DNA from 3 places in the Dechloromonas aromatica RCB genome. Region 3 is predicted to be linked to each of the others. Evidence: riboswitches for the same ligand, from Rfam matches in the RefSeq annotation. Region 3 holds a riboswitch; each other region holds the start of a gene.
What was found. Region 3 has a riboswitch for cobalamin ahead of DARO_RS08685 (TonB-dependent receptor domain-containing protein). Riboswitches for the same ligand answer to the same signal wherever they lie in the genome.

Region 1 (4,951 bases), 1.7 Mb from region 3:
ACGGCGACCGGCTGCGGCCACAGGTACAGGGCCAGCCAATAGACCAGCGCCCCGATGCCGCCAACCAGCAGGCCGACGGCGGGGAAATATCGAGCCGAGTGATTCAGCGCCTCGGCCGAATGCCCGACCCAGCCGGGCACCGGCAGCCGCGTGAAGAAGCGGATCGCGCCGAAGAAGTACTCGAGCTCGCGGCGGATCATTCTTTATCTGACACGCCGGCCGATTCGAAGCTGGCCATCTCGTTGAGGAAGCTCACCGCCGACTGGACCAGCGGGTAGGCCAGCGCGGCGCCGGTGCCTTCGCCAAGGCGCAACCCGAGGTCGAGCAGCGGTTCGGCGCCCATGGCGAGCAATTGGGTGCGATGGCCGGCCTCGGCGGAACGGTGGCAGAAGACGCAGTAGTCGAGCAGCGCTGGCGCCAGACGGGAAGCGATCAGGGCGGCCGAACCGACAATGAAACCATCGATCAGCAGCACCATCTTCGCTTCGGCTGCCGCCAGCATGGCGCCAACCATGGTGGCGATTTCAAAGCCGCCGAATTCGGCCAGCACAGCGCCGGCATCGTTGTTGCCACCGGCGTTACGGTAGCGGATCAGGGCCTGTTCGAGCAGATCCTGCTTGCGGGCCAGGCCGGCATCATCCAGCCCGGTGCCGCGACCGACACATTCGGCCAGCGGCAGGCCGGTCAGACAGTGCGTCAGCAACGAAGCGGAGGCGGTATTGCCGATGCCCATTTCACCGAAACCGACGACATTGCAGCCCTTTGCTGCCAGCTGGCGGACGATGGCGGCGCCATTCTGGATTGCCTGCGCGCACTGGGCAGGCGTCATCGCTGCCTGCTCGATGTAATTGGCCGTGCCAGCCGCGACCTTGGCATCGATCAAGCCGGTGCGCTGGCCGAAATCGTGAGCGACGCCGGCATCGACAACCGACAGGCCGAGGCCGTTCTGCCGGGCGAAGACGTTGATCGCGGCGCCGCCGGCCAGGAAGTTCTCGACCATCTGCCAGGTTACGTCCTGCGGGTAGGCCGATACACCGGCCTTGGCTGCGCCATGGTCGCCGGCGAAGACGAGCATTTGCGGATTGTTCAGTTGCGGGGTCAGCGTTTGCTGGACCAGGCCGATTTTTTTGGCGGTCTTTTCGAGCAGCCCGAGCGCTCCGAGCGGCTTGGTCTTGCGGTCGATCTTGTTTTGCAGGGCGGTTTCAAGTCCGCTGTCCGGGATAGAAATTTCAAACGAATGCATCCGATTCTCCAAAAGTAAAAGGGCCTCGCGGCAACGTTTGGCCAACGCTGCCGCGAAACCCTGTCCACAGGCTTCGAAATGAAGTTTCGACACGTCTTCTGGCTTCCGGATCGTCCCTTGGCCGCGCCTTCCCGCCGGGTCTGTTTCCCCGTTTGCAGTGGCTGTTGCGGCATCGGTCCCCGGTTACAGCGGCGGGCCCGCCCCGGAATTGAGTCAGACTCGCACCGGGTTCCGTATTGTCGAAGGCGAAATTATACCGGTTGCCGCCGGGCCGGCCTTCACCCAAAATGCCGCCCATGAAAGAACTGATTCTCGGCGGTGCCCGGTCGGGCAAGAGCCTGCTGGCCGAACAACGCGCCCACGACTCCGGACTGAAGGTGACCTACCTCGCCACGGCCCAGGCGCTCGATGGCGAAATGGCCCGCCGCGTGGCCCATCATCGCGAACGCCGGCCGGTCGAGTGGGGCTGCATCGAAGAAACACTGCATCTGGCGGCCTGCCTGCGCGAGTTGGCAGCGGCGGATACCTGCGTGCTGGTCGACTGCCTGACCCTGTGGCTGTCCAACCTGTTGTTCGCCGGCCAGGCCGCGGCACAGGCTGAAGCAGGCGAAGCCATCGACTGCCCGCTGTTCCGCGCGGAAACCAGCGCGCTGATCGAACTGCTGCCGCAGCTGCCCGGCCGCATCATTCTGGTTTCCAATGAGGTCGGCTGGGGCATCGTGCCGATGCATCCGGTATCGCGCCTCTTCGCCGATGAACAGGGACGCCTGAACCAGCGCGTCGCCGCCGTTTGCGACCAGGTCACGCTGGTCGCCGCCGGACTGCCACTCAGCCTCAAGTCCACCGCGGGCTGATCGGACTGCCAATTCGGAATGCATTTCTCCGAAGGCAGGCATCTCGACAAAAAGATCGGTATCCTTGTTGCAGATAGACACGCAAGATGTCTTTGGAGGGGACTAAACATGCATAAATTGCTCGACATCCTGGCTTCAGGCGTACATGACGCGAAGAACCAGCTGTTCATCGCCGAATCGCTGATTGCCGCCGCCGAAGCAAAACATGGCCTGAAAATGAGCGAAGCCCGTTACGCCATCGAAGCGGCAGGCAACCGCCTGTCCCGCACCTTGGCGGCTTACGGCATTCTTCGCCACGACGCCGCACTGGGTGTCACCCCGGTGCTCGTTGGCGACCTCTGCGAAGAAGTGGTACTTGCCCAGAAAAGCCATCTAGCCGGCCAGGATATCGCCTTGACGGTCGATTGCCAGGTGTTCGACGAATGGCCGCTGGATCGCGACCTGGTCACTGACATGCTGAACAATGCCGTGCAAAACGCCGGACGCTTTGCCCGCAGCCGGATCAGCCTCAGCGCCAGGGAAGATGGCGGCTGGCTCGTCCTCAGCGTCGAGGACGACGGCCCCGGTTTTGCCACGCTGCCCCCGACGCACGGCACCGGCCTGATGGTCGCCGACCGACTGGCCGCGCTACACGCCCGCAAGGGGCAACAGGGCAGCCTGCACTTAAGCAACGGCAGCAGCCTCGGCGGCGCCCGTTTTGAATTGCGCCTGCCCTGATGAGCGAATACAACAAAAAGCGTTTTCTCGTCATCGACGACCAGCCGCAGGCGCGCGATGCGCTGCGCACCATCGCCCAGACCATCGGTGCCTTCGCCGTCGAATTTGCCTCCAATTATCAGGATGCCATCTATCGCATCCGCAACAATTCACCGGACATCATCCTCTGCGACTACGTGCTGGGCGAAGGCCGCTCCGGGCAGCAGTTGCTGGAGGAGTTGCGGCGCTTCAACCTGCTGCCGGACGAGACCATTTTCATGATGGTCACCGGCGAACAATCCTACGAGCAGGTGGTTTCAGCCGTCGAACTGGTCCCGGACGACTACATCATCAAGCCGTTCTCGCCAGACAAGCTGGTCCTGCGACTGGATCGGATCATCGCCAAGAAAAATTTCTTCGCTGCTTATTATCAGGAAAAGCGCAAGCAGGAGTACGCCAGAGCGCTGGCCATCCTTGAGGCACAACGCACCAGCGAGACGGGACGGCCGTATCGTTTCGAGATTCAGCGCCAGCAAGCGGAAGTGCTGCTCGCCAGCGGCGACGCCGAGGCCTCTGAAAAGGCCTATCGCAGCATCCTTGAAAATTACGAATTCCCCTGGGCCAGGGCCGGTGTTGCCCGCTCCCTGCACAAGCAGAACCGCCTGACCGAAGCCCGCGCCGAAATCGACAAGGTGGTAGACAGCACGCCGCATTTCTTCGATGCCTCCGACCTCAAAGCCAGCATCTGCATGGCGCAGGGTGAGCACGCCGAAGCCCAGAAAGTGCTCGACGAAGTGGCCAAGAAAACCCCCCGCAACTATCTACGCAAGCGGATGCTGGCCGAAGCCGCCACCTTGAACGGCGACAGTGAAACGGCGCGTGCCACGATGGCCGACGTCATTGCCAACGACACGATGCCCGGCGCCATATCGCCGGAAGACCGGCTGACCATGGCGCGCAGCCACCTTGATGGCAACGACAAGATCTCGGCCGAAAAAGTCCTGGTCGGCCTGCGCGATGTCGAAATCCAGGCCATGAATCTGGCCGAGCAGGCCAGTTTTGCCGCCCTGCTCGCCATCAGCTCACCGGAAAAGGGCAAGGCCCGCTTTGCCGGCCTGCGCCCCGCCCTGTTGGCCAGCGAATTGGGCCCAACCACCAGCCTCGACGTGATGCGGGCGGCTCTTTCGGTCAGCGATCATGAACTGGCCGATCTGCATGCCGAACAGTTGATGGCCGGCATCGAGGCCAAGAAGGTTTTTGGCGCTATCCGCAAGCAATATGCGCTGTACGGCCGCGAGACCGACTTCCGCGAAATCCAGAAACAGGTGGCGCTCAAGCGCATCCACCACGAAGAGAAACCGCCGGCCTGAAACACTCAGCCCGGCAGCAGCGCCGACAGTTTTTCCCAGTCCAGTGCGGCTTCGACCGAATCGGCCAGACGATCCAGGTCCGCCTCGCGGCGCGCCGCGAAATCGACCTGTTCGCTCTCGCTCATGCCGGCCCAGGCCAGCAGCGCAGTCAGTGCTTCGGGATGATCCAAAACACCATGGCAGTAAGTCGCGAAGACCTGATCGTCGGCTGAAATGGCACCATCGTGAACGCCATCCGCCAGTTCGACGGCCCCCTTGGCCAAGCCCTCGCCGCGTGTCACGCCAAGATGGATCTCGTAACCGGTCATCGCCGGCCGGCCAGGCAGCGACAAGTGACCACTCACATTCCGCAGCTGCTTCTCGGCTTCCAGCGTCGTTTCCACCGCCAGAACGCCGAGCCCCGGCGTACTGCCAGGCTGCCCCTCCAGCCCCTGCGGGTCGTGAATCATCCGGCCCAGCATCTGGTAGCCGCCACACAGGCCGATGAGCTTGCCGCCATAGCGCAGGTGCTTGTGGATTGCCTTATCCCAGCCTTGGGCACGCAACCAGTCGAGGTCGGCCCGCACCGCCTTGGAACCCGGCAGCACGATCAGATCGGCCGCCGGCGGGGTTTCGCCCGGCCCGATCCAGCGAAAATCGACTTCCGGATGCAGGCGTAGCGGATCGAGATCGTTGTGGTTGGAAACACGAGGATAGGCCGGGGCCACGACTTTCAGTTTTGCGGCCTTCTTGCCACCCACTGCCGCCGTCGCAATGGCGTCCTCGGCATCGAGCATCAGGCCATGCAG
Region 2 (4,951 bases), 2.0 Mb from region 3:
AAAGGGCGACAACACCTGGCAGGAACACGGCGCCTCGCTGAAGCTGGAACAGCGCGTCAGCACCGACACCTCCTGGCGTGCTGGCTGGCTGCTGCAGGACTACCACTATGGTTACGCCGCCCCGGAATCCTTCGTGCGTAGCAATGCCACCGGCGCCCCAATCTACAACGTTTCCTTCGCCGGTGGCGACAGCAACTACACCCGCCAGCTGTTCCATGCCGGCTTCGACACCAAGCTGGGGATCGGCCAATTGAACGTGCTGGCCAGCCATACTGCCGTGACGACCAATTCGTACATCATAGCAACGACCGGCAGCACAGCCTTTGGCGGCCCAGGCCGGATCAGCGACAGCCCATCGGAATCGACAGCATTCGACACCTACTGGAATGCCTCGCTCGGCGCCCATGACCTGACCGTCGGCTACGCCTACCGCCAGGACTCGGCCGACGCCAAGGATTACACCCTGAGCAACTGGGGCAATCCTGAATCCAAGACCGCGCTGTACTCGACTGCCTCCGGCAAGATGTACCTGCATGGCGCCTACCTTCAGGACAACTGGCAGCTTGCGCCAAGCCTGACCGTGCAGGGCGGCCTGCGCTACGACCACTGGCTCAACGCCAACGGCCAGAGCAGCGACCCGACGGGCAGCTACAGCTACGCCGAGAGAACTGCAGCCGCCTGGAGCCCGAAGCTCGGCGCCTCGTGGCGCGTGACCGATGCCTTCACGCTGCGCACCTCGGCCGGCAAGGCTTTCCATGCTCCAACGGTCTATGACCTATACCGCAGTTCGTTCAGCAGCTACCTCATTAGTGCCAACCCAGCGCTAACCCCCGAAACCGTCAAATCCTGGGAAGTGGGCAGCGACTGGCGCGCCTGGAACGGCGGCGAAATCAGGGCCACCTATTTCCACAACGAAATCGACGACCTGATCTACCTTGGTCCCAAGCAGACCGGCCCGGGCAACATCGTGGTTCGCAAACGCATCAACGCCGGCAAAGCCCGGACGAACGGTGTCACGCTCAGCGCCACCCACCATTTCGATGCCGACAACCGGGTCTTCGCCAACCTGACCTATACGCACAGCGAAATGCTGGAAAACAGCGCGTCGCCGTCGTCGGTCGGCAAGCGCCTGACCGGCCTGCCGGAAAAGCAGGCCAGCATCGGCTTCGAAACCCGCCGTGGCGACTGGCTGCTGTCCACCAGTGGCCGCTACGCCAGCAAGCAGTACGCCGACGACACCAATGCCGATACCGCTGCTGCTGTTTACAAAGCCTACGATGCTTATTTCGTGGTCGACAGCAAACTGAGCTATCGCTTCAACAAGAGCCTCAATGCCTCGTTGGCCGTCAGCAACCTGTTCGACCGGAATTATTTCTCCTATTACGCCGCTCCCGGACGAGCCTGGTTCGCCTCGCTGGCCTACAGCTACTAGGCAATGCAGCTATCTCGCTGTTATTAAAGTATTCCGCCATGTAAAATGGCGGCCGTCTCAGGTGCTGCGTACGGATTATCCAAGCGCAGTTAAACGGGAAAGCGGTGCGTCTCCAACGAGACCATGCCGCTGCTGCCCCCGCAACGGTAAGCAAGTGCGGACGTATCACAAGGCCACTGGGTGACCACCTGGGAAGGCGATACGTCAAGACTTGTGAGCCCGGATACCGGCCTGGAACACCCATTGGAAGTGCCACGGGGTGGTGGTGCCGGTTTCTCGACCAGCTGCCTCCCGCGCTTCCGTCTCAACGCATTCCGGCAGCGGGGACGTCTGCCGGGAAAGGAAAGCTCCGTGAAGCCGCAATATCTCGTTTTCTCCCTGCCCTTGTGCATTTCGAGCGTTTTCGCCCATGACGCCGCAGAAATGCCGGCGGTCGTCGTTTCGGCAACCCGCTTCGAGCAAATCGACTCCCGCCTGCCAGCCAATATCACCGTGATCTCTGCGCAGGATATTCGTCAGAGCCCGGCCAGCAATTTGCCCGACCTTCTGAAAACCCAGGCAGGTATCGGTGTCAGCGCACTTTATGGCAGCTTCGGCATCGATGCCAGCGTCGATCTGCGCGGCTTCGGCCCAGCCACTGCGTCGTTGAACACACTTATCTTGCTCGATGGTCAGCGCCTCAACCCCGCGGCTATGGAGTCGGTCAACTGGTCGTTGATCCCCTTGAACAACATCGAGAGAATCGAAATCATGCGCGGCTCGGGTACCGTGCTCTACGGTGACGGCGCCAGCGGCGGGGTGGTCAATATCATCACCAAGAAAGCGACAGGTTCGCAGCAGAATATTACGCTCGGCGCCGGCAGCAACGGGCTGCTCACCACCGATGCGCAACTGTCCGCTCGCGGTGAAAGCGCTCACATCAACCTGGCTGGACACTTCGCCGACACCAATGGCTGGCGCCAGAACTCGGCCGCCACCCAGACTTCGCTGGCCGGCCGAGTCGGCATTGATGGCAGCAGCGCCAAGGGTTTCGTCGACTTTTCCGGCTTCGATGAAAGCGCCAGGCTGCCGGGTGCTCTCTCGCAAGCCGACTACGATCAGCGCCCGCGCTACTCGAAAACACCACAGGATCACCAGCATCGCGACGGCTTCCGGATTCGCCCGGGCGTTGAAGCCGAAATCGCCCAGAATCTGTTGTTCAATGCCGAGTTTTCCTTCGACCAAGATAACTACGACTCGTACTCCGGCGTCTATCGCTCCACTTACGAGCGGGAGAAAGAGCACTGGTCCTTCACGCCTCGCCTGCGCTGGGCGCATGGCCTGCCCAGCCTGGCCGCCAGCGAGACCGTGATCGGTTTCGATCAGTACCACGGCGACTGGCGCTCAGTCAGCAACAGCGCACTGTTTGGCATTTCCCGCGCCCGCGCCGAGCAGGACAGCCAGGCCCTGTACCTGCAGAACCTGACCCACTTCGATGAGCACTGGGGCCTGATGCTCGGCGCCCGTTCGCAGCGCATGTGGCAAAGCGCCGCCGACAGTTCGATTCAGGGCGAAACCCAGCGCACGAAGAACGCCGGAGAAATCGGCCTGACGTATGCCGGCAGTCACTGGCAGGTCTATGGCAAGGTAGGCACCACCTTCCGTTTCGCCAATACCGACGAGCTGTTCGGTTACGACATCATGTCCGGAAACTCCGTGTTTTCCGCCAACCTGCGCCCCCAACACGGCACCATCAAGGAAATCGGCGCCTCTGCCCGCCGGGGTGACATATCGGTCAAAGCCGCGGCCTTCGACATGAAGCTGACGGATGAAATCCTGTTCGACAGCAATTTGTACACCAACATCAACACCGACCCGACCCAGCGCCGGGGCATCGAACTGGAAGCGCAATGGCAGGCCACCTCGAGCCTCGCCTTGCGCGGCAGCTATACCTATCTGGACGCGACCTACCGCAGCGGCTCGTTCACTGGCAAACAGATCCCGATGGTCGCCGAAAACAAGGGCGCCCTGGCGCTACAGTGGAATGCCCAGCAATTCGGCCAGTACAGCGCGACAGTCAATTACGTCGGAGAACGCTACGTTAGCGGCGACTATGCCAACACGCGGAGGCAGGTGGGTGGCTATACGACAACGGACCTGATGGCCGCCTGGAAATTCAGCCAATGGACGATTGCCGCCAAGGTACTCAATGCCTTCGACAAGAAATACGCCAACTGGGCGACTTATCAGTCGAGCGCTGCTTACGGCTACGCGACCGATTACTACTACTATCCTGCCGACGGGCGTAGTTTTGTCATGACTGCCCGCTATGACTTCAAATAACCGTCAGCAATAACGATTCAGCTCATGCCCACTCGCCAACGTGCCTTCCTGATCCTCGCCAGCCTCTGCCTGTTGGCCGTGGCCAGTTTCGGGCTGGCGTTGACGGTGGGCAGCTTCAAGGTTTCCTATGGCGAAGTGCTGGGGGCATTACTCGGCCAGGAAGGCGGCGCCGGCGACGTTGTTCTGCAGCTGCGCCTGCCGCGAGCGATTGCCGGCTTTGCCTGCGGTGGCCTGCTCGCTCTGGCCGGCGCACTGATGCAGGTGCTATTGCGCAATCCGCTGGCTGACCCTTATGTGCTGGGTATTTCCGGTGGGGCCGGGGTAGGGGCGATGTTTGCCATCCTGGTCGGCCTGCCGGTGCTCGGTATCGACGGGCTGGCTTTTGCCGGGGCACTGGGCGCCATGTTCATCGTTTTCGGGCTGGCCCACGGCGATGGCAGCTGGACCCAGACCCGTCTGCTGTTGACCGGCGTCATCGTCGCCGCCGGCTGCGGCGCCTTGGTCGCGCTGATGCTGGCCATTGCCGAAGAACACAAGCTGCGCGGCATGCTGTTCTGGCTGATGGGCGACCTCGGGCAGAGCACCCAATGGTGGCCGGCCTTGCTGGCACTGGTCGTCGCTTTGGCCCTGGCCATGCCTTTCGCCCGCGAACTGAACCTGCTATCGCGCGGCATGATGCAGGCACAGGCACTGGGCGTTGCGGTCGGCCGGCTGCGCTACGCCATTTATCTGCTCGCCTCTTTGGCCACGGCGGCGTCGGTCACCACGGCCGGCTCAATCGGCTTCGTCGGACTGGTCGTCCCGCATCTGGTGCGCCTGGCCACCGGTAACGACCAACGGCTATTGCTACCGGCTTCCGTGCTGGCCGGCGGCTCGCTGCTGGTGCTGGCCGATACCTTGGCACGGACCCTGATCGCCCCGCAACAGTTGCCAGTCGGCGTACTGACGGCACTGATCGGCGTGCCGGTCTTCCTTTTCCTGTTGTCTAGGCAGCCGAAATGAGCCGCCCCCTGCTCGAAGCCCGCCAGCTGCGCGTCGAAATTGGTGACAAAACCGTGGTCGACCGGTTGAATTTCGCCGTGGCAACCGGTGAACGCGTCGCTATCCTAGGTCGCAACGGCGCCGGCAAATCGACCTTGCTGTCCACGCTGGCCGGCCTGCGCAAGGCGGCAGGCGGCGCCGTGTTGCTGGATGGCG
Region 3 (4,951 bases):
GTTTCCGCATCGGCAACTACACGCTGTGCGAAGGCAAGGCCCCGGCGCAGCTCGATAGCTGGCCAGACCCGGATGCCGTCTTCATCGGCGGCTCCGGCGGCGAACTGGCCGAGTTGATCAAGCTGATCCTCGGCCGCCTGAAGCCGGGTGGCCGGCTGGTCATGAATTTCGTCACCCTGGAAAACCTCGCCACGGCCACGGCAACGCTCAAGGAATGCGGCGCCACCTGGGATGTCGTCCAGCTTCAGGCCAGCCGCAGCCAGCCCATTCTCGACATGCACCGGATGGCCGCGCAGAACCCGGTGTGGATTGTTAGCGCAAGCAAGGAAAATCTATGACTCAAGCCGCAAAAACCCACGGCAAGCTGATCGGCGCCTCACTCGGCCCCGGCGATCCCGAACTGATCACCCGCCGTGCCTGGGCCGCCCTTCAATCAGGTGCCCGCTGGCTGTACCCGGTCAAAAAGGCCGAAGAATCGTCTTACGCGCTGTCCATCGTCGAACGTGGCGGCATTGCCATTCCGGCTGATGCCGTCGAACTGGTCTTCCCGATGACCCGGGATGCCGAAATCCTGGCCAAGGCCTGGGTCCGTGCCGCCGAGCGTACCGTCCAACTGCTGGCCGAAGGACGCGATCTGGTTTTCCTGGTCGAAGGCGATGCGTCCACCTTCGCCACCTTCGGCCACCTCGCCCGCGTCGTCCGCGAGTTGGTACCGCAGATCGAGGTCGAGACCATTCCCGGCGTTTCCTCCTTCGCTGCGGCGGCCGCAACCACCGGCACAACGCTGGCGGAAGAGGACGAAACCTTTGCCATCATTCCGGCCGCTTATGGGGTCGCCGTCATCGACCACCTGCTCGACGAGTTCGACACCCTGGCCCTGCTCAAGGTCAAACCGCTGGTCGACGAGGTGATTGACCTGCTTGAACGGCGCGACCTGCTCGCCACCTCGGTCTTCATCGAGAAAGTCGGCTCACCGGATGAGCGGGTGGTGCACGACGTGGCCAGCCTGAAGGGCGAAAAGGTCAATTACCTGTCCCTGATGCTGGTCCAGAACCCGAAACGCGTCCGCGGCGAACTGCGTCGCGGCTGCCGCAAACGCAAGGAAGCCATCGAGTCTTCGCTACCCGCAATCAACTAGAACGGACGCCACCTCATGAGAATCGCAGTCGTTTCAATCACCAAACATGGCATCGCGCTGGCCGGCAAGGTCGTTGCCGCCCTGCCCGGCGCCCAACTCTTCACCCCCGAGAAATTCCGTCGCGAGGCTGAAATCTCGGCCCCCGGCGCGGCAAACTGCTACGAAGGCAAGGTCGGCGATCAGGTACCGGCGCTGTTTTCCGCCTTCGACGGCATCGTTGCCATCGTCTCGCTGGGCGCCGTCGTCCGCCTGATCGCGCCGCATTTGAAAAACAAGGAAACCGACCCGGCCGTCGTCGTCATCGACGAAGCCGGCAAGTTCGTCATCCCGATGCTGTCGGGGCACCTTGGCGGGGCCAATGCCCTGGCCGGCCATCTGGCGACGGCGCTAGATGCCATCCCGGTGCTGACCACCGCCTCCGATGCGCGCCAGACGCTGGCCGTCGATCTGCTCGGTCGCGAGCTGGGCTGGACTTTCGAGGCGACGCACGACGAAATCGTCCGCTGCAGCGCCGCCATGGTGAACGATGAAGCCGTTGCGCTGGTTCAGGAGACCGGCAGTACCGACTGGTGGGCCGGACACGCCAATGGCCGCAGCGGGCCGTTGCCGGGCAACGTGACCTTGTTCAAGCGGCTGGAGGAAATCGATCCCAGCCATTTTGCCGCCGTGCTGTGGATCAGCGATCGTGAGATGCCAAATGCGCTGGCTGCCCGCCTGGCCGGCAAACGGGTGGTCTATCGCCCGGCGCAAGCCGTATGAAAATCACCCTCGGTCTCGGTTGCGACCGGAACACGCCAGCGAGCACCATCGCGCAGGCGATTGGCGAAGCGCTGGCGGCGGCCAATGCCACGCCAGCCGATGTAGCGGGCGTCGCGTCGATTGACCTGAAGGCCGATGAGGTCGGGCTGCTTGAAGTGGCCGCCCAACACGGATGGATGATTGATTTCCATCCGGCGGCAGCGCTGGCGGCGGTCGAGGTCCCCACCCCCTCGGAAACGGTCCGCAAATATACCGGCACCCCTTCGGTTTCGGAGGCGGCAGCCCTACTCGCTGCCCGTGCCGACCAGACCCATTTGATCATCGAAAAACACAAGTTGCGCGGCCCGGATGGGCGTAACGCGACTGTCTCCATTGCAAGGATTCCAGAATGAATGAAACTCAGACGAAAACCGGGAAAATCATGTTGGTCGGCCTCGGCCCGGGCAGCAACGACCACCTGACCGCTCGTGCTCGCGCCGCCATCGCCGAAGCCGACACGATCATCGGCTACGTTACCTATATCCGCTTGGTGGCCGATCTCGTGGTCGGCAAGGAAGTCATCAAGAAATCGATGACCGAGGAACTCGACCGGGCCATCGAGTCACTCGACCGGGCCCGCCAGGGCAAGAAGGTGGCCCTGATTTCATCGGGCGACGCCGGCGTTTACGGCATGGCCGGGCCGACCTTCGAAGTACTGTTCCAGGCCGGGTGGACGCCGGATTCGGACATTGAAGTCGAGATCATCCCCGGCGCTTCGGCGCTGAACACCTGCGCCGCGCTGGTCGGCGCCCCGCTGACCCACGATTTCTGCGCCATTTCCCTGTCCGACCTGCTGACACCATGGCCGACCATCGCCCGCCGGCTCGATGCGGTGGCCTATGCCGATTTCGTCGTTGCGCTGTACAACCCGAAAAGCGGTCGCCGCACCCAGCAGATCGTCGAAGCGCAACGCCTATTCCTGCGCCACCGCGATCCGAAAACCCCAGTCGCCATCGTCAAATCTGCCTACCGGCCGAAGCAGCGCATCGAATTCACGACGCTGGAAAAGATGGGCGAGGCTGACATCGGCATGCTGTCGACCGTACTGATCGGCAATTCCAACACCTTCATCAAACATGGCCTGATGGTGACGCCGCGCGGCTATGCGAACAAGTACGCCGTCGAGGCTGGCGAACGCAATACCCACGACGGCGAACAGGCTGGCCGCTCGCTGTCCACCGGCCTCAACGGCTGGATGGCGAGCATTCAGGCGAGCGGCAAGAGTGCCGCCGAACTGGCCATCGAGCACCGCCTGCCGGAGGACTACATCGCTGCCGTGCTGGCTAGCGAAGTCCCTGCGGAAGGCGAAGCGAACGAGATCGAGGCATGACGCCAGCCGGTGCAGAAATCGCACCGCTTTGAATTAATGGCTGCCGTCCGGCGCAGCAGAGATCGGTCGTTTTGCCGGACAAACAGCAACAGGTGTCTTTGGCTGATTCAACGGCCAAAGGTGAAACGGGAACGAGGTGCGTGGCGACTCGATAAAACGAGTGACCACAATGCCCCGGCTGCCCCCGCAACGGTAAGCGAGTGCGGAAGTGTCAAGGTGCCCCGGCATGGGGTCACCAGCCACTGGTTCGTCACGTGGCGTCCATAGGACGTGCGCGGTCGGGCCGGGAAGGCGACACTTCAAGACTTGCCAGCCCGGAGACCGGCCTGTTGCTTGGTGTCGCTGCGCTCTACGGTGTGGCGACGATATGCAATAGACCGTCTGCGGGGAAGCTGATGGCGGCAGTTGAAGCATGGCCCTGCGCCATGCCTTGTCGTCATCCGCAAGCTGACGGTAGAACATGGGAGTTCGACTCAGATGTCAAAAACAGGATTCAGTCTCCAGCCAGCGAGTGAGCCAGGCACCCCAGTCCATCCAGTCAGGCGACTCTCTTCCCTGGCACTGGCCCTGCTGTCGGCTTATGCCTTGCCGGCCATTGCCGCCGGCCTGCCGACGCTGCAGGAAGTCACCGTCAGCAGCGGCAGCAAGGACTTGATCGGTATCGCCGAAGCGGCCAGCGAGGGAACGGTCACGGCCAGGCAACTGGCCAACCGGCCCTTGCTCCGCCCGGCCGAGGTCATGGAAGTTGTACCGGGCATGGTGGTCACCCAGCATTCCGGTGATGGCAAGGCCAACCAGTATTTCCTGCGCGGCTTCAACCTCGACCATGGCAGCGACTTCTCGACACTGGTCATGGGGATGCCGGTCAACATGGTCAGCCATGCCCACGGCCAAGGCTACATGGACCTCAATTTCCTGATTCCCGAACTGGTCAGCACGGTCAAATACAAAAAAGGCGTCTATGGTGCCGAGGATGGCGACTTCGCCACCAGCGGCAGCGCCCGCATCGATTACCAGCGCAAGCTGAATGCCCCCTTTGTGGAACTTGGCCTGGGCCAGCACAATTACCGTCGGCTACTCGCGGCCGGCAGCAGCGAACTCAACGGTTTCAGCCTGCTCGCCGGCGTCGAGCTGGCCGGCAACAATGGCCCCTGGGAGCAACCGGAAAACCTGAGCAAGCAGAATGCGGTATTCCGCCTTTCATCCGGCACAGCGGCCAACGGTTTTGCCCTCACAGCCATGCTCTACAAGGCCGAGTGGACGGCCTCCGAGCACGTGCCGGAGCGCGCCATCAGCAGCGGTGAAATCGGCCGCTACGGCACGTTGGTCAAAAACGACGGTGGTCAGACTCACCGTTACAGTCTGTCCGGCGAATGGGCTACAACCGATGAAAAAGGTGCCACGCGAGCCAATTTATACGTCATCGACTACGGCCTCAATCTGTTCTCGGCACCCTCCGGTTATATCAGCGGTCTGGCCGGCGATCAGCACGAACAAGCCGACGAGCGCCTCGTCTGGGGCGGCGAGCTGCGCCATAGCTGGTTCCTCGGCCCGCAGTGCAAGGACAGCGAACTGATGGCGGGGATTCAGCTGCGCCAGGACCGTATCGCCAGCGTTGGGCTCTACAACACGGAAAATCGCCAGCGGACCAATACCGTGCGCGAGGACAGAATCACCGAAACGGC

Region 1: it holds a riboswitch for cobalamin, as region 3 does, so the genes downstream of both, cobT (nicotinate-nucleotide--dimethylbenzimidazole phosphoribosyltransferase) here and DARO_RS08685 (TonB-dependent receptor domain-containing protein) in region 3, are expected to answer to the same signal.
Region 2: it holds a riboswitch for cobalamin, as region 3 does, so the genes downstream of both, DARO_RS20535 (TonB-dependent receptor) here and DARO_RS08685 (TonB-dependent receptor domain-containing protein) in region 3, are expected to answer to the same signal.

The regions. Positions count from the first base shown of each region.
Region 1 is NC_007298.1:158,502-163,452, reverse strand. Features, by position in the region: gene DARO_RS00805 (adenosylcobinamide-GDP ribazoletransferase) at 1-200, opposite strand, end outside; gene cobT (nicotinate-nucleotide--dimethylbenzimidazole phosphoribosyltransferase) at 197-1,243, opposite strand; cobalamin riboswitch at 1,315-1,544, opposite strand; gene cobU (bifunctional adenosylcobinamide kinase/adenosylcobinamide-phosphate guanylyltransferase) at 1,531-2,097, shown strand; gene DARO_RS00790 (ATP-binding protein) at 2,206-2,814, shown strand; gene DARO_RS00785 (tetratricopeptide repeat-containing response regulator) at 2,814-4,163, shown strand; gene DARO_RS00780 (cobyric acid synthase) at 4,169-4,951, opposite strand, start outside.
Region 2 is NC_007298.1:4,327,001-4,331,951, forward strand. Features, by position in the region: gene DARO_RS20530 (TonB-dependent receptor) at 1-1,432, shown strand, start outside; cobalamin riboswitch at 1,475-1,681, shown strand; gene DARO_RS20535 (TonB-dependent receptor) at 1,784-3,754, shown strand; gene DARO_RS20540 (iron ABC transporter permease) at 3,779-4,756, shown strand; gene DARO_RS20545 (ABC transporter ATP-binding protein) at 4,753-4,951, shown strand, end outside.
Region 3 is NC_007298.1:1,812,878-1,817,828, reverse strand. Features, by position in the region: gene DARO_RS08710 (bifunctional cobalt-precorrin-7 (C(5))-methyltransferase/cobalt-precorrin-6B (C(15))-methyltransferase) at 1-338, shown strand, start outside; gene cobI (precorrin-2 C(20)-methyltransferase) at 335-1,138, shown strand; gene DARO_RS08700 (cobalamin biosynthesis central domain-containing protein) at 1,154-1,897, shown strand; gene DARO_RS08695 (cobalamin biosynthesis protein) at 1,894-2,289, shown strand; gene cobJ (precorrin-3B C(17)-methyltransferase) at 2,286-3,266, shown strand; cobalamin riboswitch at 3,340-3,610, shown strand; gene DARO_RS08685 (TonB-dependent receptor domain-containing protein) at 3,744-4,951, shown strand, end outside.